Regions from separate parts of the Cytobacillus sp. OWB-43 genome, predicted to be linked through region 3. Evidence: riboswitches for the same ligand, from Rfam matches in the RefSeq annotation. Region 3 holds a riboswitch; each other region holds the start of a gene.
What was found. Region 3 has a riboswitch for S-adenosylmethionine ahead of U9M49_RS19955 (methionine ABC transporter ATP-binding protein). Riboswitches for the same ligand answer to the same signal wherever they lie in the genome.
Positions count from the first base shown of each region.

Region 1: linked by a shared signal. The riboswitch ahead of U9M49_RS00615 (LLM class flavin-dependent oxidoreductase) and the one ahead of U9M49_RS19955 (methionine ABC transporter ATP-binding protein) in region 3 are both predicted to bind S-adenosylmethionine.
Region 2: linked by a shared signal. The riboswitch ahead of metE (5-methyltetrahydropteroyltriglutamate--homocysteine S-methyltransferase) and the one ahead of U9M49_RS19955 (methionine ABC transporter ATP-binding protein) in region 3 are both predicted to bind S-adenosylmethionine.

Region 1 covers NZ_JAYEFF010000001.1:104,913-112,841, reverse strand. Annotated here, with positions in the region: gene U9M49_RS00620 (MetQ/NlpA family ABC transporter substrate-binding protein) at 1-663, opposite strand, end outside; gene U9M49_RS00615 (LLM class flavin-dependent oxidoreductase) at 681-2,078, opposite strand; SAM riboswitch class I at 2,237-2,348, opposite strand; gene U9M49_RS00610 (fatty acid--CoA ligase family protein) at 2,410-3,969, opposite strand; gene U9M49_RS00605 (lipoate--protein ligase) at 4,178-5,164, opposite strand; gene U9M49_RS00600 (MBL fold metallo-hydrolase) at 5,177-5,911, opposite strand; gene yhfH (protein YhfH) at 6,070-6,204, shown strand; gene U9M49_RS00590 (TetR/AcrR family transcriptional regulator) at 6,706-7,284, opposite strand; gene hemH (ferrochelatase) at 7,389-7,929, opposite strand, start outside.
Region 2 covers NZ_JAYEFF010000005.1:35,930-43,858, forward strand. Annotated here, with positions in the region: gene U9M49_RS16885 (RNA polymerase sigma factor) at 1-6, shown strand, start outside; gene U9M49_RS16890 (anti sigma factor C-terminal domain-containing protein) at 1-856, shown strand, start outside; gene U9M49_RS16895 (hypothetical protein) at 1,117-1,407, shown strand; gene metE (5-methyltetrahydropteroyltriglutamate--homocysteine S-methyltransferase) at 1,428-3,728, opposite strand; cobalamin riboswitch at 3,876-4,056, opposite strand; SAM riboswitch class I at 4,110-4,222, opposite strand; gene U9M49_RS16905 (DNA-binding protein) at 4,297-4,584, opposite strand; partial or broken gene U9M49_RS16910 (glycosyltransferase family 2 protein) at 4,867-6,378, shown strand; gene U9M49_RS16915 (nucleotide sugar dehydrogenase) at 6,370-7,611, shown strand; gene U9M49_RS16920 (glycosyltransferase family 2 protein) at 7,677-7,929, shown strand, end outside.
Region 3 covers NZ_JAYEFF010000007.1:156,798-164,726, reverse strand. Annotated here, with positions in the region: gene U9M49_RS19960 (O-acetylhomoserine aminocarboxypropyltransferase/cysteine synthase family protein) at 1-1,123, shown strand, start outside; SAM riboswitch class I at 1,211-1,315, shown strand; gene U9M49_RS19955 (methionine ABC transporter ATP-binding protein) at 1,429-2,454, shown strand; gene U9M49_RS19950 (methionine ABC transporter permease) at 2,447-3,115, shown strand; gene U9M49_RS19945 (MetQ/NlpA family ABC transporter substrate-binding protein) at 3,129-3,962, shown strand; gene U9M49_RS19940 (hypothetical protein) at 4,670-4,810, shown strand; gene sufC (Fe-S cluster assembly ATPase SufC) at 5,245-6,027, shown strand; gene sufD (Fe-S cluster assembly protein SufD) at 6,045-7,355, shown strand; gene U9M49_RS19925 (cysteine desulfurase) at 7,355-7,929, shown strand, end outside.

The sequences.
Region 1 (7,929 bases), on a different contig from region 3:
AGGAATTTGATCCCGATAAATTGCTGTTGTTAAATCTAATCCTGCAGCAACCGCAAAGTTACCATTAACAGCAGCAAGATCAACTGATTCAAGAGACCTTGGCAGTTGGGCTGCATCTACTTCATGGAATTTCAAATTTTTCGGGTTAGATAATACATCATTTACTGTTGCATTGACTGGGTTTATATCATCTTTCAATTCTATTAAACCAGCATCACGCGCAACTGTTAATCCTCTCGCTAAGTTTGTAGGATCATTAGCAATGGCCATCGTGCTTCCATCTTTCACTTCTTCAAGGGAGTTGAATTTTTCTGAATAAATACCAATTGGAGCTGTAGGAACAGAAATAATATCTACTAGATCCATCCCTTTTTCAGTGTTAAAATTCTCTAAGTACACTTTATGTTGAAATAAATTACCATCCAAATCTCCACTATCTAAAGCAATATTCGGTTGAACATAATCATTAAATTCCTTTACTTCTACTTTGTACCCTTTTTCCTCAAGTAGTGGTGCTACACCTTGCTCAAGCATATCACTATAAGGAACTGTCGCCCCTAAGACCATCTCTTTCTTTTCTTCGCCGGATGAACCTGATGTCCCACATGCACTTAAAACAGTGCAACAAGTCAGTACAAAAAATAATAACCAAACTTTTCTCATACCCTTCACCTCTTATTTTAATTATTTATCTTTTCACCTTTACGATATTTACTTCCTGGATGACCACTCGGTAAAAGGGGCGAGCCATGAGTAAAAAGCTTTTCTCTTAACGTACCCTTTTTGTATTCCTTTTTATATAAACCACGTTCTTGTAGAATCGGAATAACAAGCTCAATAAAATCTTCCAAATCTGCTGGCGTTACTAAATGATTTAAATTAAAACCATCGACACCAGAGGCTTCAAACTGATATTGAATTTGGTCTGCTACTTCTGATGGATTGCCGACAATTATATTGTCTCTATCTAATCCTTCTAGTTTTGAAATCGCTTCTTTAATCGATAGTTTTTTCTTCGCATCTTTCGTTAATGAAGCAGCTTTATAATGCCCATGCTCTGTAGCTTTAAATTCAAATGGGTTATCTAACTCATCCTTTGTAAATTCCGCAACATTATAACCGCTTGCGCCCCCAAACTGTGCTTTCGCTGCATCTGCACTCCATAATTGGTTGTATTCAGCAAATTTCTCTTCCGCTTCTTCAGTTGTCTTACCTACGATGACTGTTAGGAAAGTGAATATTTTAATATCTTCCGGATTCCTGCCATATTCTTCCGCTTGTTTTCGAATATCCTCTGTATAATGTCTTACTCTTTCAGGTGTTGGCCCACCTACAAATACACATTCTGCATGTTTTGCTGCAAAAGCACGTCCTTTAGGAGAAGTCCCTGCTTGATATAAAACAGGTGTTCTTTGTTGTGACGGTTCTGTTAAATGCGGTCCTTCGACATCAAAATATTCTCCTTTATGGTGAATTTCATGGATTTTCTTACGGTCGATTAATACCCCTTGTTCTGTATCTTCTATCACTGCTCCATCTTCCCAGCTTGATTCCCACAGTTTATAAACGACATCCATATATTCATCGGCAATTTCATAACGCTTATCGTGTTTGATCATATCTTTGAAACCAAAATTTCTTGCTGCATTAGGAAGATAAGAAGTAACGATATTCCATGCCACTCTTCCTTTTGTCAAATGATCTAATGTGGAAAACCGTCTTGCCTGCCCAAAAGGTGGCTCATATGTTGTACTCACCGTTAATGCAAATGACAGATGCTCTGTCACTGCTGCCATAGCAGGGATGACAAACGCCCCATCATTAACAGGAAACTGTAATCCATCGTTAATTGAAGGTTCTTTACTTTCTTTATACGTATCATAAACACCTAATACATCCGCAAAAAAGACAGCATCGAATTTTCCCTTCTCGAGTGTTTTGGCTAATTCCATCCAATAATTAATATCTTTATAGGCACGATGTCGTTTGGAATCTTTATGCTTCCATAGCCCATGAGAATTGTGCATTGCACTTGTCATTTCAAATGCATTCAATATCATTTGTTTTTTATAACTCATACTGCCATTACCTCCTCTAATACTTCTACAAAAGAAGCATAATAATGTATTTATCAATTGTGCTAAGAATGTTTATCGCTTTTGGTGGTCCAATCAGCCATAAAAAAACCTCTTCCAAAAAGGAAGAGGTAACGTACGCTCATAAATATTTCATTCTCTTCCTATCTTTCAAGCTAAATGCTAGCTTGCTGGAATTGGCACAGTACTTGCAATGCTAAGTCTGTTGCCGAGGCTTCGTAGGGCCAGTCCCTCCACCTCTCTAGATAGTGGTTATTTAATTGATATAGTTACTCTAAAATATTTAGAATCTTTTGTCAACATGTTTTTTAACTTATGCTTCCTGATTTTCTAGTACCTTTTTCTTAAGAGCACGTCGCAGTATCTTTCCTGTTGTATTCTTCGGCAATTCTTCTAAAAATTCTATAGAGGAAGGAATTTTGTATTTGGCTAACTTTTCTTTACAATAAGTCAATAAATGTGCCTCTGTTAAATTTTCAGTTTTAGGTACAATATAGGCTAAAACTTTTTCTCCTGTATTCTGATCAGGTACACCTAAAACAGCCGCTTCTACAATGTCAGGATGGTCATAAAAAACCTCTTCTACTTCCCTTGGATACACATTATAGCCACCAACAATTATCATATCTTTCTTACGGTCAACAATGTAGAAGTATCCTTCTTCGTCCCTCTTAGCTAAGTCACCTGTATATAACCAATTTTCCTTTAAACAGGCAGATGTTTCTTCAGGCATTTTGTAATATCCTTTCATAACGTTAGGGCCTTTCACAACAAGCTCCCCTACTTCACCTACAGCGACCTCTTCTCCTAATTCATTAACTACTCTATTTTCAACATGAATAATAGATGTGCCAATCGACCCCGGTTTCCGTGGACGATCTAGTGGGTTAAAGCATGTGACCGGAGAAGCTTCTGATAAGCCATAGCCTTCAGAAATAACCACATTGAATTTCTTCTCAAAATTTTCTAACAATGCAACAGGAAGTGAAGCACCTCCAGAAATACATAATCTCATAGATTGGAAGACACCAGGGTTGCCTTCAGGATATTGATAAAGAAAATTATACATTGTAGGCACGCCGGCAAAAACAGTTGGCTTGTATTTTTCCGCTAAACGGAAAATTTCTTTCGGACTAAATTTAGGGTCTATTAAGATTGTTGCTCCACTTATCAGAGGTGCATTCAGAGCAACAGTTAAGCAAAACACGTGAAACATAGGTAAGGTTGTAATCACCGTATCACGTTCATTAATCTGCAAATAGTCCGCGACATCACTCGCATTACTATACAGGTTACGATGAGTTAACATGGCTCCTTTAGGTTTGCCTGTTGTTCCTGATGTATAGAGTATAATCGCGACATCATCGGGTGTAACATCTGCATCAACAAATGTTACATCTCCATTGGAAACAAGCTCTGAAAACGATTTCAATTTAGGAAATACCGACTTATCTCCCAGAGCTGGAAGTCCACTTGTTTGACCGGTTTCGCAGACAATATAATGCTTAATATCTGTTAATAAATGATGCATTTTTTCTGCTAATGGTAATAATTGCTCAAGCATAATCACCGCTTTTACATCACCATCTCTTAAAATATAGCCAATTTCTTCAGGCGTATAGATAGGGTTTATCGGTATGACCTTTGCTCCTAGCTTTAACGCACCATATAAACTAATAACAAAATGCGGCGAATTACCAAGTAGCAAGGCAATATGATCACCTTCTTTAATACCTAATGACGAAAGTCCTGATGCAAACCTTGTTACTTGTTCATCGAGCTTTGCGTATGTACATGCTTGATCCATAAAATAATACGCATTTTTTTCCCCATTTTCTAAGGCAATCTTGTGAAGCTGACTTGTTAAATTCAAGTTTCTCCCTCTTTTCTGAATGAATAGTCATTCATTTTTATAATATAAATTTTCTAAATTTATTATATTAAAAGAAATTTCAGGATTCAAGTAGTCTACGGAGATCTACTCTATTTTTTTCTTTATAATAAAATAAAAAGCATAAAAGTTCTTCATCCTAAACGGTGAAAATACTTTCATGCCTTAGTAAAAACAGACTGATACAGCTCTAATAAACTAAATTTACAAAGTCTTCTATAGTGATATTACCGAAATAATGTTTTATATTTACACCAGCTAGCGCCTTTTCAATTTCGCTTTTTTCGTAGCGGATGCCTTCTAACTTTTCTTCAATATCGGTTACATCTCCGACACCAAAGAAATCACCGTAAATTTTACATTCAGTAATTTGTCCTTTTGTTACATTCAGTCTAATGTCAATAGAACCCACTGGGAATCTTTTAGAATGCTCATAATCAAATTTTGGTGACTTGCCATAGTTCCACTCCCAATTTTGATATCTTTGTTCTGAGATTTTGTGAATTTCTTCCCAGTCTTTTTCTGTTAGGCGATATTCACTTACTTCACTACCTTCAAAAATATGATGTAAAATTAGCTGTCTAAATTCTTCGATAGAAATTTTTTCAGTTAAAAATTCAGAGATGTTTGCTACCCGGCTACGAATAGATTTGATTCCTTTTGATTCAATCTTATCTTTTCTCACTTTAAGTGCAGAGACAACATTTTCAATTTCTGAATCGAGCATTAATGTTCCATGGCTAAACATTCTCCCTTTTGTAGAGAACTGTGCATTTCCAGAAATCTTTCTCCCATCTACTGTCAAATCATTTCTACCGCTTAATTCTGCATTTACACCTAACTTTTTTAGAGCAGTAATTACTGGTTCAGTGAATTTTAAGAAATTATGAAAGCTTTCGCCATCATCCTTTGTGATGAAACTAAAGTTTAAATTACCAAGATCATGGTATACAGCACCGCCACCAGATAAACGGCGCACCACATGCAGTCCATTTTTTTCAACGTATTCTGTATTGATTTCTTCAATCGTATTTTGGTTTTTACCAATTATGATAGATGGTTTATTTATGTAGAACAATAGATATGATTCATTAATATCTAAATTCTTCAACGCATATTCTTCAATAGCTAAATTAATGCGAGGATCTGTAATTCCTTGATTATCTATAAATTTCATGGTACCACTCCTTTAAATTTCAAAAGTCATGCCAAATGCGGCTAGACTAATCGGTCCTTTGTACTCTGTTAAAGCTTCATCCTTTAACGATTCTATATTACCATAATGGGGCAAATGGGTTAATAGAAGATGCTTCACTTTAGCTATTTGTGCTAACCGACCAGCATCATAGCTATTCATATGTCCCGCATTTTTACCTTCTTGATGTCCATAAAAATTACACTCACATAGAAGTATATCTGCTTCATGAGCAAACCCTTCTAACTCTTCTTTATATGAGGTATCACCTGTATATACAATTACTTTATTATCTACTTTTATGCGCATCGCAAAGCATAATACAGGGTGGTTAGTCCGTTGAAAAGTAATTGTAAAGGGACCAACTGTTAATGGTAGGCTCTCTTTAATAGGTACACCTTCTGAGATATTTTTATAATTTAATTTTTGGAATTCATATTCATTTTCATCATGCCCATAAATCGGTAAAATACTTGTTTTTTTTCCTAAGTACCCTTGAATTAAACGAGCATGTTGAAGTACACCTATATCAGCATGATGATCTGGGTGGTAGTGGGAAAGTATGACTGCGTCTAACTCCTCTGGTTGTTTAATCTCTTGCATTTTGGATATAACAGCACTTCCACAGTCAATTAATAATGTAAAATCATCATGCTCTAATAAGTACCCCGCAGTTGCTTCTCCCACTTTTGGATAACCTCCACATGCACCTATAACCGTTAACTTCATTGCATTTCCCTCCTTTTGATTCATCTCTAACTATACTAAATAATGCCCATTTTTTCATTTTTGCTAATTTGTATTGAAACAGCTGTTGACTATATAAATCTGTTATAATACAATATAAATATCAAAACAATTCAATTAACGATTAGGAGGCTTCAACCATGGTTCAAAACATTTTAGATTTCTTTAGGAATCTCCCACAAAAGCAATGTACTGAATGCGGGAAGTCCATCGAAGAGCAACATGAATGTTACGGTAATAAGTGTGACCATTGTTTAGGTGTCTCAGATTTATAGAATGCTAGTTTCCATCCCTTAATATATAACCATTGGAAGAAGAAGGCCTGCTCCCCTTAGCAAGTCTTCTTTTTGTTTTACTCCAACAAGCCTTCTAGTATGAATGACTTTTGAATCCAGGTGTAAAAAGAATAAATACTGTTACAAAAAACCTCAGCTTGGCATTTCTTTCTATTTTTTGATCTGATTGAGACGCAAATCACCTTTGCTCAGCTCTCATTTCCAATTTCCGATTTTGACTGACTTGGAAACTCTATTTGCTCGGCTTCATTTCTGTTATTCAAACAGAATGACTTATTTAAGTCCGGACTCTCTTACCCCGCTGAGTGAAGATTGGTTTTGCTGGAGTGAGCTAATTCATACAATATTTTAGCGCTGCTTAGATTTACCTTTTAAATAAGCACAGTGAAATAACTGTTATCTAAAATCACTTTATTAGAAACAAAAAAACCAGCCCACACTTGATGTGCGAGCTGATTTGATGATGATTCCATCCTACATTCATGATTTTATAAGCCCTTTAAACACATACCTTTCCATAAGCTCAGCGATTTCACTTTTCGAAAGTGGGGCATGCTGTCTTTCCCAATCAAAAATGAGTGATATGTATAACTTTAACATAATAAAGGCAGTCAATTCAGGGTCGCACGGCTCGATTTCTCCTTTATCAATACCTAATGTTTTTACCTTTTCTCCTATATAAGAAATGATTTCTCTTTCCATTTTGTTCGTCATCTCTATAACTGCAGTGGTCCCCATTTCTTTTCCCTCTTGGAACAGCTTAATTGTTAATTGATGCTCTAGTCTATATTCCAAAATGCGATATAGAGCTAAATGTAAATTTTCTTGTAAAGATAAATCTGGTGACAAAACCTGCTCTGCCTCTATTTTCATTTCTCTAATAAGTGCCGTAATAATTTCATCAAATAATTCTTCTTTATTTTTAAAAAAAGTGTATATAGTCCCTTTTCCTACATTAGCAATTTTGGCTACTTGCTCCATTGTTGTAGCTTTATAGCCAAAAAGAGAAAATGATTTTGTGGCAGCTTGAATAATTAATTGTTTACGGTCAACGGCCATTTACTTCTCCCCTCTCTATGACCAAACTGTTCATATTGTCAAAAAATCCTTAAAAAAGAAACCGCTCCTTTATGAAAATAAAAAAAGCGGTTGCAATCAACTCATTACTTATTTTTCATTCTGTCTAAGACAACTGTTGCTAAAGAATCAATAAACGCTGGATGACTATTTGGCATTTCTGGACGATAGTAGGCAGCTCCTATTTCATCTGTAACCACCTTACATTCATAGTCATTATCATATAAGACTTCTAAATGATCAGCGACAAAACCGACTGGTGCATAAATAAATGCTTTATAGCCTTTTTTTGCATGTAAATCTCTTGTTAAATCCTGCACATCAGGCCCTAACCATGGGTCAGGTGTATTTCCTTCGCTTTGCCAACCGACAGCAAATTCACGAACGCCAGCTTCTTTAGCAATTAACTCAGCTGTTTCTTGTAGTTGATCAGGATATGGATCACCATATTCTTTAATTTTTTCTGGTAAGCTATGTGCAGAGACAATTAATATATATTGATCTCTTTCTTCACTTGACATTTTAGCGATTTGCTTCTTCACACCATCTGCCCAAAATTGAATAAATTTCGGTTCCTTATACCAACTATCAACTGAGTAAATAGTTGGACCACCAAGCGTCTGAGCT
Region 2 (7,929 bases), on a different contig from region 3:
TCATAAAAAGGATGAAATGGATTTTATTAGTGATTCACTATTCCGGCGTTCAGTAAGAAAGGCAAGATGGAAGCAATTTGGTTTATATTTTTTAATTTCTACGATATCCGTTCTTATTTTAATCTTCTTAGTTTTTAGTGGTGTTCAATATCTTATCAATAAAAAAATAGAAAGTGGTATGGATGAGGATTTAAACAGTTGGTCGAAAGGAGCAGGTATTATCAGCCATAATACTACCTTTCATTATAATCTCTTTAGCGCCATTGGTGAGACGGTCTATTTTAAGGAAATTGGAGGAAGACAATTTGTTTGGAATAAAGAGACAAATGAATATCCAGCGATAGGTAGAATAAAGCTTGTTAGTCGAGAGAGCGGTTTAACTGAAGGAAATAAGGTAGATGAAGAAACTAAAAGGGTTGTTCGGTACAACCAAATGAATAATGAGCGTATTGTTGATTTTTATTACCCTCGAATCAACTACAGTTATTTACCTCAGGAAATTGATATAGCTGTAGGACTCGACAAAAACACATTAGTAGAAGTAGCAATATCATTTGATGAACCGATGACTCTTAAAGAATTGGGTAATATCATGGGTGTGGAGAATATCGACTGGTTATGGGTTAATGAGCACACACCGAAACCAACAGAAGGAGATCCTGACCTGCATCATGTGTTGAATGGTGATAACGCTTATGGATATGGTGTTTCAGAAGACGATCCTTATTATAACGATGAATCAGAAACGCTAATTAGTGGAGCCATGATAAGCGGCACACCAGAGGAGTTGGAAAGGTTTAGAGATATAAGTATCATTAGGGCATCTGTTTTAGGGGTAACGATTGATAAATATTAGGATAAAAGGGGTACTCGTATGAATAACAATTACAAATGAAAGATACAAAGGTTATATCGGAAGAAAATTAATGAAAATAAGCAAGATGAGGCCGCAAATGGTCTAGAGCTTCTCCTCGTCGTTTTGATTTTAGTGGTGCTCGTTTTTTGAGTGCGGATGTGAACTGGTTTTGACGTAGTATCATCTCTGATTTGGTAAACGAAAAGGTACAAATACCCAACCAACAGTAATGTGAATAAATAAGAGAGGATGCACCCACTATGAAAAAGCTGTTCCTAAATATGATAAGTATTATTTCTTTCGCCCCTTTTATTACACAAGTCACGCAAGCAGATGTGACGAATAATCTGCGGAAGTTAAAGGATTATAGTTGGTTTAATGCTTATTTGCAGAATGAGATTTATCGCAACTTAATCATCCATAATGTCCGGGTACGGAATGTGATTGGTGAATTTAACGAAAAGAGATTTAACCATGGTTCTTATCAGAAGAAGATGGATAAGAAACTAAACACTGTACTATTAAACGAGGAAATCCGAACGAATGTATAATCGTTCGGATTTCTGTTTGTTTATTCGCCTTTTTTTACAAGTAATTTTTCCCGCGAGAGTTTGGCAGCTTGCACCATGACTGTTAGGGCTGCGACGGTTTCGTCCATGCCTCTTGTTTTGAGGCCGCAGTCAGGGTTAATCCAGAAAAGTTGTGGGTCTAGTACTTGTAAGGCACGGTCGATGTTTTTCGTTAGTTCGTCGAGTTGTGGCACCCGAGGGCTGTGAATGTCATATACACCTAAGCCGATACCTTGTTCGTAGGTGCTTTCTTCAAATGAGTGAATGAGTTCGCCGTGGCTTCTTGATGTTTCAATGGAGATGACATCAGCGTCGAGTGCTTGAATGCTTGAGATAATGTCTTCGAAATCGGAGTAGCACATATGCGTATGAATTTGTGTTTCATTTCTGACAGAAGTGGTGGCTAGTCTAAAAGCATAAACAGCAGCGTTCAGATAATCTTCCCACTTCTCTTGTTTGAGTGGTAATCCTTCACGAATGGCTGGTTCGTCTACTTGAATCATCCGGATACCATTTGCTTCTAGTGCTTCTACTTCTTCTCGAAGGGCAAGGGCAATTTGGTTTGCGACTTCGTAACGAGGGATATCGTCGCGGACAAATGACCAGTTTAAAATCGTAATCGGACCAGTGAGCATACCTTTTACCGGGTGATCTGTTAAGGACTGGGCATAGACTGTTTCTGCAACTGTCATTGGCTGTTCAAATGAGACATCTCCATAAATGAGTGGTGGTTTGACACAACGAGAGCCATAAGACTGCACCCAACCGAATTTTGTGAATTGGAATCCGGCTAATTTTTCACCGAAGTATTCGACCATATCTGTGCGCTCGAATTCGCCATGAACAAACACATCAAGGCCTAGCTCTTCTTGAATATCAATCCACTTTTTAATTTCCGTTTTGATATATGTTTGATAGTCAGTAGCAGTTAACTCTCCTTTACGCCATTTTAAACGATTTCTTCTCACTTCCTGTGTTTGTGGGAAGCTTCCAATCGTTGTTGTAGGTAGGAGTGGTAGTTGGAAGGCTATTTTTTGTGTTGCTTGACGAACAGAATAAGGTGCTTCGCGCTCTGCTAGTGATGATGGTAAGTTTTGAATGGCTGTTTGTACTTGTTGATTGTTTCTAATAGAAGATTGATTTAGCACCTCGATAGCAGTTCGTCTCTCGTTTATCTCATCTTGGATTTGCTCTTTTCCTTCTCTTATTCCTTTCGTTAGCACTACGATTTCTTGTAATTTTTCATCAGCAAAGGCGAGTGCGGTCTTTAATGTATGATCTAGTGTTTCTTCAATTTTGACTGTAACGGGTACATGCAATAAGCTGGATGAAGGCTGGATGATTAAGCGATCTTTCGGAACAATTGCTGTAATTTTTTCTAGAAGAGAGAGCTTATTATCAAGTTTGGCGCCCCAGATATTACGGCCATCGATGAGACCTGCAGCTAATACTTTATCACTTGGGAAGCCGAATTTTTGTAAAGAAGCGAGGTTTTGACCTGCATCATGGACAAAATCAAGGCCGATCGCTTGCACAGGTAATGAGGTAACAGCTTCAAAATGAGTGATGCTTTCAAAATACGTTTGTAAAATGATATTTATCTGTGGTGCTGCCTGGTGTAATGTTTGGTAAACTGCTTGATAGAGTGAGATGTCTTCTTCTGTGAGGGTAGTTGCTAAAATAGGTTCATCGATTTGTACCCACAAGGCACCTTCTTGCTGTAATTCTTTTAAAATTTGTGCATAAAGAGGAACGAATTGATTGACGATTGATTTGAATTCACTTTCTTTATAGCCCTTTGATAATTTCACAAACGTAATCGGGCCCAAGATAACCGGTTTCCCGTCGATTTCAAGCTTCTCTTTTCCTTCTTTATAAAAGGCAAGTGGCCGGTTTTCAGCAAGTGTTGGCGTGAGGTTGTTGAGTTCTGGCACGATGTAGTGATAGTTTGTGTTAAACCATTTGGTCATTTCAGCTGCCACGGCATCTTTGTTCCCTCTGGCAATATCAAAATACGTTTCGATATCAACCTTCCCACCTCTGTATGTAAAACGCTCAGGAACAAGTCCAAACATCACAGCTGTATCAAGGACATGATCATACAGTGTGAAATCGCCAACCGGGATGAGATCAACGCCAAGTTGTTTTTGTTTCTCGAGAGAGGATAAACGAATGACTTCCATTTGTTGCAGAAAAGTCTCTTTATTCAACTTACCACTCCAAAATTGTTCTAGAGCTTTCTTCCACTCCCGCTTCTCGCCAATTCTTGGATAACCTACATTTGAGCTTTTTACTTCAGTCAATTTAAACACTCCTTTAGATTGTATTTTCTCAACAAAAAATCTCTCTATTTATTATTAAATGAGAGATTCATACGCAATATTAACTAGAGTTGAGACCATTTGATTTGCTCAACACGTATTCATCACTCCTCTCTATGCATCCGTAGAGTCTAAGTGCAAACAACAGACAGGTCTCCTGACTTCGGATTATCGCTCGTTATCCCTTCCCATTTCTATTATGAAATAGTGGTCAATGATAAGTCGCTCTCCTTCACAGTGGCGGGACCGTGCCGGCATTCCACCGGGCTTCCCTTTTAAGCAATCATGCATCTGTTGCCTTTGTTATTAAGTTTTGAAAATACAAAAGACCTCTCTAATTAAAAATAGAGAGGTCTTTATCCTCTCTTATTTGCCAAAGCTATTACACTTTGCAGGAATTAGCACCTTTTTAACAAATAATTGTTAAAGGTTGCTGGGTTTCATCGGGCCAGTCCCTCCACCTCTCTGAATAAGAGAATTACATATTTATAATATTTTGAATTTTACAGATAGATTAGCATAATAAATGGAAGCTGTCAAAATAAATTCTTCATGAGTGATATATATCATCAGATTCAAGCCACTTGCGAAATTTATGTAGATGGTAATAATGCTTGCCATTAAGAATGACTTTTGGTGCGTGAGGATGCTTCTGTAATAGATCCTTCATGTCAGCTTCACTTAAATAAAAGTAAAGATGAAGGTGGCTTTGCTCCACAAGTAAATGATTCATATTACCTTCATTTTTACTACTAAATTGCTTCAACCCATTGCCTATGAAATAGCCAAGTAATGCTAAACCGGCGGCAATCCAAATAAAATTCAACTCGAATTCCAATTTGTACTCCCCCTTAAATACATATATATCTACTTTAACATCTCCTAACGAATAGTAATAATATATTTTTTAGTGCCGAATCGGATCAATGCCCCCATAATTAAACCAATCTACCCTGTCTATCGCACCATCTTTCATAGATTGTATACTTGTCCGAGAACAAAATTGGCCAAGCTGTATATATTGATATTACTTAGTGTTTTTCTCGGGTTTGTGATGGAAAAGGCTATAGTTAGCACAAAGGAGACTATTAATTTTGCTGAAGGAGAGAAGTGAAGTGTTATGAATCTATCTGTTATTATTCCCATTCAGAATGAAGAATCTACGTTGTCAGCCGTTTTAGAAGAGTTAGTGAAGATTGAGCCATATGAAATCATCGCTGTTTTGAATGGTTCAACAGATGGATCGGAGAAAATAGCGGAAGCATTTGAATGTAGAAAGCTTGTTTATAAAGAACCTCTAGGGGTGGATATTGGACGAGCAATTGGTGCAAGGGAGGCAAAAGGAGATACGCTTCTTTTTATTGATGGTGATATTGTCGTTAGAGCACAGGAGCTACAAGCACTGCTTGATGGCATTCAGGATGGGGCTGATATTGCCCTAAATGATTTAAGCTGGACAATGAAGCGCCCCATTAGACCACATCCGACAGCAGTATCAAAGTTCTCTCTTAATCATTTTTTAGGTAAAGGTGAGTTATCCGTTAATTCCTTAGTCGCTGTTCCTCATGTGATGAAAAAATCAGCGCTTGATACAATTGGTTGGGAGAATTTAGCTTGTCCGCCATTAGCTCATAGTATAGCTGTGATGAAAGAATTAAAGATGAGTGCACCAGTAGCCATTGATGTGATTGCTACAAATAAGATTCGACCGAAACATCAACAGAAGATTACGGGCTCCTCTTTTTCATTTTCAACAAGTTTAATAATTGGTGACCATTTACGTGCAGTGGCCCAACTGATTGAAGAGAGAGGATATCGCGGTGGTTTAAACGATGGCAGGCGAAATCGGCAATCTTTTAAGGAATATGTACAAGCCTTTTCGGTAAAGGAAGAGAAACGAGCGAAGTATAGTGCGATTATTCCTGTAGGGAAGGAGCCGGATACGATTGCTGAAGTGATTGCTGAGGTAAAGAAGGCAGGCATTGATGAAATCATTGTTGTGTTAAATGGAGCAGATGAACGAACAAAGGAAAAGGTAGAAAAGTCAGGTGTGAAAGTGATTGCGTTTGACCAGGCACTCGGACATAACATTCCAAGAGCGATTGGTGCGCTTCACAGTACAGGAGATATCTGTTTGTTCTTAGATAGTGATTTTGTTATCAAAGCAGAAGATTTAACCCCTTTTATACATGCTGTAGAAGAAGGGGCAGATATTGCTTTAAATGATTTAGAAATATTGCTCGACCGTGCCCATCCGTTGCATTCTGTGAGTGCTGCTAAGTACCTTCTGAATATGGCACTGAAAAGAGAGGACCTCACCGTTAATTCTCTCACTGCTATTCCACATGCAATGAGCAGGAAAGTGATTGACGAGATTGGTATCCTCACATTAATGTCTCCACCGTTATTTCAAGCAAAGGCAATTCTAAAAGGATTTAAAGTCGAATCCATTCATTATGTCGATGTCGTCAAGCCAAATAAAATTAGAAAACAGCATCACAGGCAAGCCGATGGTCGGGTCGAATCAACTGACCGGATTCTAGGTGACCACATTGAAGCATTTTCATATTTACTATCGTTCAATCAGAGATGCGGTTATACAGATGGCAATCGAAAATGGGACATGCTCCAAGGTCAAATAGATAGAGTTGCTGTTATTGGTCTCGGCTATGTTGGTCTCCCACTGGCTCTCCACTTAGCAAAAAAGGGCTGTCATGTAACGGGCATCGATCAAGATACTCATAAGATTGAGTTATTACAGCAAGGGAGCAGTTATATTCCTGATGTAAAAGATGAAGAGCTGCAAGCGGTTCTAAATTTCATTCCAAAACATACGGATGCAGCTATAGCTTTGCTTAAAGCCGCTGAGTATATCATCGTCACAGTTCCAACCCCAATTGACGAACATCATGAACCGGATTTAAGAGCGATGATTGCCGTTACTAACTATCTTTGCCAATATTTACAGACGGGACAAACGATTATTTATGAAAGCTCTACTTATCCGGGAACAGTAGAAGAGGTGATTGAGCCTATATTCACACGCCATCACTTTAAAGCTGGTGAAGACTACTACTTATGTTATTCACCCGAGAGAATTGATCCTGCAAATAAGCAATATACGTTAGCCTCTATCCCAAAAGTAATTAGTGGTCAAACAGAGAGCTCTCTTGCGAAAATTGATCAGTTTTATGCAAAGTATTTTGCTGAAGTTGTGCCAGTAAGCTCGCCGAAAGTTGCAGAGTTAGCTAAGTTATTTGAAAATACACAGCGATTAGTCAATATTTCACTAGTGAATGAGTTGGACGAGCTATGTGAACGATTAGACATTGATTTTTATGAAGCCCTGCAGGCAGCTGCGACAAAGCCATTTGGATTTACTCCTTATTGGCCTGGTCCGGGAATAGGTGGACATTGTATCCCTGTTGATCCGATATATTTACAATGGAAGCTCAATCAATACGGCTTAAGCAGTCAGCTCGTAGCAGCAGCAAGAGAAATTAATGATACGATGCCTCAAAAAATCGTCAAAAAAGTAGAAGCTGAATTAGCAGGGGAGACCGGGGCAATCCTTGTTGTTGGCCTAGCGTATAAAAGGGATGTGAACGATGTCCGTGAATCCCCAGCTTTAACAATTTTTAACGAACTCTTGCAAAAAGGTTATCAGGTAGACTATCACGATCCTTATGTACCAACAGTTGTTCTTGAAAATAAAAGCTATCAATCTGTTCCGTTAACAAACGAGACATTATCAAAGTATCAATTAACCCTGCTTCTTACGGACCATAGTAATTTGGATTATAAACTTTTATCGAAAGTAGAAAATATCATTGATACGAGGCATGTATTAAAAACAGGGAAATGAACAAGCGATACTATATTCCTTGTAAGGGGGTGATGCCACTTAAAGATGTAAGGAGACGATGCTTTTTGGATGGTTCGTGTTTATCTTTGATTGTTCCTATTAGTCGGGATGCGAGTAATCAGTATGTGAGTAAGTTAATCCAGACCTATCAATCTATCACAAATGTTGAGCTAATCTTTGTTGCCCATAAATTATTAAATGTTGATCCGTTTCGTCTCGTAGTAAATGATGCTTGGCAACATGTCTACGAAGCACATGTCATCGGGGCAAAAAAGGCAACAAGATCATGTATGTTATTTTTAGATCTCAACCAACATA
Region 3 (7,929 bases):
AACGGTTACTGTGTTTGAGGAAAGAGTTGCATTGTTAGAAGGGGGAACAGGCGCATTAGCATTAGCAAGCGGGCAAGCAGCCATTTACTTAGCTCTTCTTAATATTGTTCAAGCGGGTGATGAAATTGTAGCTGCCTCTAATTTATATGGAGGTACATATAATTTATTTACAGTCACTTTACCAAAGTACGGCATCAACGTTAGGCTTATCGATATTAATAATGAAGAGGAACTACGAGCAGCAATCAATGAGAAGACACGAGCTGTATTTGCCGAAACCATTGGTAACCCGAGTTTACAAGTACTAGATATTGAAACAGTTTCAAATATCGCCCATGAACATGGTGTGCCGTTAGTGGTTGATAACACATTTGCAACTCCTTATCTATGTCGGCCAATTGAGCATGGCGCAGACATTGTTGTTCACTCTGCAACGAAATGGTTACTTGGGAATGGGACGACAATGGGGGGGATCATTGTTGACGGTGGTAAATTTGATTGGAACTCAGAGAAGTATCCAGGATTAAGTCAGCCGGATACAAGCTATAACGATATAGTATATAGTGAGGCACTGGGCCCTGTAGCATATATTACTAAAGCGAGAGTGCAGCTTCTAAGAGATTTAGGTCCAGCACTAAGTGCACAAAGCGCCTTCCAATTTACGTTAGGTTTAGAAACGTTAACGGTTCGAATGAAAGAACATATTGCTAATACGAAAAAAATTGTGCAATATTTAAATAATCATCCTGCTGTTAATTGGGTACTTTATCCGGGCGATGACAACCATCCTAATAAAGAATTAGCAGACAAATATTTATCTAAAGGTGCAGGGGCAGTTGTCGTTTTTGGCATATCTGGTGGGCGTGAAGCAGGTGCGAAGGTTATTAATTCGGTTGAGCTGTTCGCACATGTAGCGAATGTAGGTGATGCAAAAAGTCTTATTATACATCCAGCAAGCACAACGCATCAACAACTTAATCAGGATGGGTTAAAACAAGCAGGTGTACCTGAAGACTTAATCCGATTATCAATTGGAATTGAAAATGTAGAAGATTTGATCGATGATCTTGAATCTGCTATTGAAGCGGCAACCGGTATTGCTTCATTAAATATAAGGGTCTAACAACTATTATTTCAGATTTGACACCTACTTCAATGACATGATACTATTACACAGGTACACAAAAAAATTCAATATATTCATAGTTTGCTCTTATTTAGAGAGGTGGAGGGAAGTGCCCTTTGAAGCCCGGCAACCGTCATTTAATTGAAATGGTGCCAATTCACTCAAAGCATTAGCTTTGAAAGATGAGAGAAAGGAATTTTCATAACAAGCCTTTCTGCTCATAAGCAGGAAGGCTTTTTTTATAAACAATGGATATGCTATAAATGTGTTGGTTTTTCTGGATTGAAGAGGTGAAGTATAAAATGATTTCAATAAAAGATGTAAAAAAGATTTTCTCAACGAAAAACGGGAAAGTAAATGCAGTAGACAATGTTAACCTCGAAATTAACGAGGGTGAAATATTCGGTGTAATCGGGTACAGTGGTGCGGGTAAAAGTACATTGATTCGTATGTTAAATGGACTTGAAATCCCGACTGAAGGCGTTGTATCTGTAGCTGGGAATGAAGTTTCTCGCATAAAAGGTGCTAGCTTAAGAAAGGCTAGACAAGAAATAAGCATGATTTTCCAACATTTTAATTTATTGTGGTCTCGAACAGTACGAGAAAACATTGCGTTTCCATTAGAAATTGCTGGTGTACCTAAGAAAGCGCGACTAGAGAGAGTTAATGAATTAATTAAATTGGTTGGACTAGATGGTCGAGAGGATGCCTATCCCTCGCAATTAAGCGGTGGACAAAAACAGCGAGTAGGTATTGCTAGAGCACTTGCCAATAATCCTAAAGTACTGTTATGTGATGAGGCGACAAGTGCTCTAGATCCGCAAACAACTGATAGTATTCTCGACTTACTTGTTGATATTAATGAACGTTTAGGGTTAACTATTGTGTTAATTACGCATGAAATGCATGTCATTCGCAAGATTTGCCACCGTGTGGCTGTCATGGAAGGTGGAAGAATTGTTGAAATTGGCGAAGTGCTAGATGTGTTCCAAAAGCCAAAAGAACCTATTACGAAGCGATTTGTTCAACAAGTGACCGAACCGGAAGAAACGAAGGAAACGATTACACATTTACTGAGTGCTTATCCAAATGGCCAAATTGTTCAACTTGGATTTGTAGGTGGTTCAGCGGAACAACCATTAATCACAAACTTAATTCGCCACTACAATGTAACAGTGAATGTATTACAAGGAAAGATATCCCAAACACAAAGTGGCTCTTACGGTACCTTATTTATTCATATAGATGGAGAGACGGATGAGGTTACCCGCGCGATTGAATATATTCATTCGCAGAAGGTTGGCGTGGAGGTGATTTCCCATGCTTAATGAATGGCTACCAAATGTGGATTGGGAAAGAATGTGGGAAGCAACAAAAGAAACTTTATATATGACAAGTATTTCTGTTATAGCCACGTTTATTTTAGGAATTATTCTTGGATTACTTTTGTTCTTAACCTCTAAAGGTAATATATGGCAAAATCAGCTAGTTAATAAGATCATTGCGGCATTCGTCAATGTCTTTCGATCCATTCCGTTTTTAATCTTGATTGTGTTATTAATCCCTTTCACAAAAATGATTTTAGGGACAATGATTGGTGAAAATGCAGCATTACCAGCACTCATTATTGGTGCAGCACCTTTCTATGCAAGAATGGTGGAAATTGGCTTACGTGAGATTGATAAAGGTGTCATTGAAGCCTCTAAATCGATGGGTGCAAAAACAAGTACAATTATATGGAAAGTACTCATCCCTGAATCTATGCCAGCGCTTGTTTCGGGTATTACCGTTACAGCGATTGCGCTAGTCGGATATACGGCAATGGCAGGTGTCATAGGTGCAGGAGGATTAGGGAACCTTGCCTACTTAGAAGGTTTCCAAAGAAGTAGATATGACGTTGTATGGATTGCAACGATTATTATCTTAATTATCGTGTTTATCATCCAAATGATTGGTGATTTGATTACTTCCAAACTAGACAAACGATAGGAGAGCTAAAAAAATGAAAAAATGGTTATCTGTTTTAATGATTGCAGCTGTTGCATTATTTATTGCTGCCTGTGGATCTTCAGATGAAGGTAGCGAAGGATCTGATGAAGGAACAAAAACATTAAAAATTGGGGCATCTAACGTACCGCATGCTGAAATCCTTAATGAAGCAAAACCTTTATTAGAAGAAAAAGGAATTGAGCTGGATATCACAACGTTCCAAGATTATATTGTACCGAACCAAGCGTTAGAGGGTGGCGATATTGATGCGAACTATTTCCAACATATCCCTTATTTAGAATCTCAAATGGCTGAAAATGATTATGATTTTGTTAATGCTGGTGGTGTTCATATCGAGCCAATTGGTGTTTATTCACAAGAATATGATAGCTTAGATGATCTTCCAGAAGGAGCAACAGTTATTATGAGTAGCTCTGTACCTGACCATGGTCGTATTTTGACAATGTTAGAAAAGGAAGGTTTGATTACACTAAAAGCTGATGTCGATAAAACGACAGCGACAATTGATGATATTGAGGAAAATACGAAAAATCTAAAGTTTGATACGGAGTATGAAGCAGCACTTCTTCCACAAATATATAATAATGGAGAAGGTGACGCAGTTCTAATTAACTCTAACTATGCAATTGATGCTGGCTTAAATCCAGTGGAAGATGCAATTGCACTTGAAGAAAGTGATTCTCCATATGTGAATGTAATCGCAGTTAGAGCTGGGGATGAAGACAAAGAAGAAATAAAAGCACTACTAGAAGTATTACACTCTGAAGAAATCCAAAGTTTCATTGAAGAACAATATGAAGGTGCAGTTGTACCTGTTACTGAATAATAGAAATTTATTAAAGAAGTCTACTTAGTTGTAGGCTTCTTTTTTTGGTAAGGCGATGTATAGGGGCTAACTAGTACAATTGATGCAAATAAAGGTAGATTAGACGGCTTTTGGAGAATCCTAAATTCGGTTTGATAGAAACAAGTAGTGAGGGAAATTCGTATTATTAAGAAAGAAAATAATAAATGAAGTGTACAAGCTTTTCCCCCATGATCGGATTTCCGCGTTCATTAAGGTTAAGGATACGAAAAATTGCTAATAAAAGCGGCTTGCGCACGAGAGAGAAAATTGCAAAGATAGCAGAACAAAAACCGATTAGATCGTATATCAGAAGTGAAAATAGAAATCTTAATAAAAAACAAATAATAATTCTCTGTATATTGCTTAATCTTACAAAGGTGACCTTAACTGTTGATTAGAGGTGTTTTGCACAGACAAACTAGTCATTCCTAACTTTTGTATGAGTAAAGGTGAATATTTGTAAGTATTGACCCATGAATTTATGAATAAAAGAGGTGGATAAAACCAATCACGATAAATTCAGTAAAAAAGCGTATTTTCGTGTTTTATCGTGTTTGAGTCGGGTAAGTTTATAGTGTAGTATTTTTATTGTAATCATTATAACGCTTTAAACGGCGAAAATTTGAAAGGATTGATTCATTATTAGTCAGCTACAGCTGAATTACACAAGCGAAATGGAAAAGGCCATGCACGGAGCATATGGAGTAGGTTATGAAACGTATTGCCAAAGACAGGATGTAAGGATGCGCGTAGAAAAACAGCGTGAAAAAGATTACTTAAAGAGTCAAAGAATTGTTGCCGATATCGAACGTAAAGCACATGCTTAAATAAAGAGGAGAGCTGTCAGTTAGACGGCTCTTTTTGTATATAATAAATGAAAATGAGATTTAATTACGTCAATGTTAAGGTGGCGTGAAACCATATATTGTGTAAAAATCTGGTTTCTTTTGTTTATATAATTGCTTATGAACAAGATGATTATGCCGATTTTAATTTGGACATAAATGCAAGTAGAAAAGAACTTAACAATAAGTCATATATAAATAGAAGAAAAATGAGTTATTTTCGCTAAATTTAGTGTAGAATAATGGATGGTGATAGGTTTACAACATATACATAGTGGAAATATCGTCTAATATGTGCAAAGAGTTGATATCACATTTAATTTGTTATAAGATTGTAATGAGAATAAAGTGAGAATTAAACTAGAAATGAGATTTGACTTAACAGTGCAAATCTTTTTTATTACGGAGGTATAAACATGGCATCTACATTAACAATTAAAGACCTTCATGTTGAAATTGAAGGAAAAGAGATTTTAAAAGGTGTTAACCTTGAGATAAAGGGTGGAGAAATCCACGCAATTATGGGTCCTAACGGAACAGGTAAATCAACATTATCTTCCGCAATTATGGGACATCCGAAATATGAAGTAACAAAAGGAAGTATTATTTTAGATGGTGAAGATGTACTTGAAATGGAAGTAGATGAGCGCGCGCGCGCAGGTCTATTCCTAGCAATGCAGTACCCAAGTGAAATCAGTGGCGTAACAAATGCAGATTTTTTACGTTCCGCAATTAATAGCCGTCGAGAAGAAGGCGAAGAGATTTCTCTAATGAAATTCATTCGTAAAATGGATAAAAACATGGAGTATCTTGAAATGGATACAGATATGGCCCAACGTTACTTAAACGAAGGCTTCTCTGGTGGGGAGAAAAAACGTAATGAAATCCTACAGATGATGATGATTGAGCCTAAAATTGCGATTCTTGATGAAATTGATTCTGGATTAGATATCGATGCATTGAAAGTCGTTTCTAAAGGGATTAACGAAATGCGCGGTGAGGAATTTGGTTGCTTAATTATTACTCACTACCAACGTCTATTAAACTACATCACGCCTGATCACGTGCATGTAATGATGCAAGGTCGTGTCGTTAAGTCTGGTGGACCAGAATTAGCACAAAGACTAGAAGCTGAAGGTTATGACTGGATTAAAAAAGAATTAGGTATTGAAGACGAATCAGTTGAGCAAGAAGCGTAAGAGTTAGGAGGATCACTATGTCAACAGAAATAAAGTTACCATTTGATAAAGAATACGTACATTCTTTTTCAAAAGATATGGGCGAGCCTGCATGGATGACAGATCTCCGTGTAAACGCACTGGAGAAAGCTGAAGATCTTCCAATGCCTAAGCCTGATAAAACAAATATTTCAAAATGGAATTTCACTCAATTTGATAAGCATATCGTGGGAAGTGAAGATTACTCTTCATTAACTGACTTGCCAGAAGAAGTAAGAAGCTTAATCAATTTAGAATCAGCTGACCAAAATTTATATATTCAGCGTAATAATCGTCCGGCATATATCTCTTTATCAAAGACAGTTCTAGATCAAGGTGTTATTTTCACCGACATCTTTACTGCTGCTAGAGAGCACGGAGATCTGTTACAAAAATATTATATGACAGATGGGGTAAAGGTTGACGAACATAAGTTAACAGCTTTACATGCTGCACTGATGAATGGTGGCGTATTTGTCTATATTCCTAAAAATGTAGAAATCAAAGAGCCACTACACTCTGTATTTATTCACGACGATCAAGAAGCAAACCTGTTCAATCATGTATTATTGGTTGCTGAAGATAATAGTTCTGTTACTTATGTAGAAAACTACATTTCAACAATGGAAGAAAGCAAAGGCATTTTTAACATCATTTCCGAAGTTGTTGCTAATACAAATGCAAAAGTAACTTATGGAGCGGTAGACACTTTATCTGCTGGAACTACTGTATATGTGAATCGTCGCGGAGTTGCTGGCCGAGATGCACGTATTGAATGGGCATTAGGCTTAATGAATGATGGCGATACAGTATCTGATAATAAAACGAATTTAATCGGCGATGGTTCATATGGAGATATGAAAACAGTCGTTGTAGGTCGCGGGAAACAAACGCAAAACTTTACAACAAACATCGTACACTTTGGTAAAGCATCTGAAGGTTACATCTTAAAACATGGTGTAATGAAGGATGCAGCTACTTCCATCTTTAATGGAATTGGTAAAATTGAGCACGGAGCGACAAAGGCAAATGCAGAACAAGAATCTCGTGTATTAATGCTAAGCGAAAAAGCACGTGGAGATGCGAATCCAATTCTATTGATTGATGAAGATGATGTAACAGCTGGTCACGCAGCTTCTGTTGGTCGTGTCGACCCGTTACAATTATATTATTTGATGAGTCGTGGTATTTCACAAAAAGAAGCAGAACGCCTTGTTATTCATGGCTTCCTTGCTCCAGTAGTTAATGCTCTTCCTATCGAAGGGGTTAAAAAGCAATTAACAGCTGTGATCGAAGGGAAAGTTCAATAATGAATGCAAAAGAGATTCGCGAGCTATTTCCAATACTAAATCAAGAAGTCAATGGCCATCCATTAGTGTATTTAGATAGCGGTGCTACATCACAAAAACCAATTCAAGTGATTGAAGCGGTACAAAAATATTATCATAACGATAATTCAAATGTTCATAGAGGTGTACACACTTTAGGTACAAGGGCTACTGACGGCTATGAAGGCGCCAGAGAAAAAGTCCGCAAGTTTATCAGGGCAAAATCCACTGAAGAAATTATCTTTACTAGAGGAACAACGACTAGTATAAATAAAGTGGCTGCAAGCTATGCGAGAGCGAATCTTTCAGAAGGGGATGAGATTGTTATCTCCTATATGGAGCACCATAGTAATATTATTCCTTGGCAACAAGTGGCTAAGGAAACTGGTGCAACATTAAAATATTTACCATTACAAGAAGATGGAACAATTGCTCTGAGTGATGTTTCCGCTACAATTACAGACCAAACGAAAATTGTTTCTGTTACACTGGTATCTAACGTATTGGGTGTAATCAATCCTATTAAAGATATTGCCAAAATTGCTCATCAGCATGG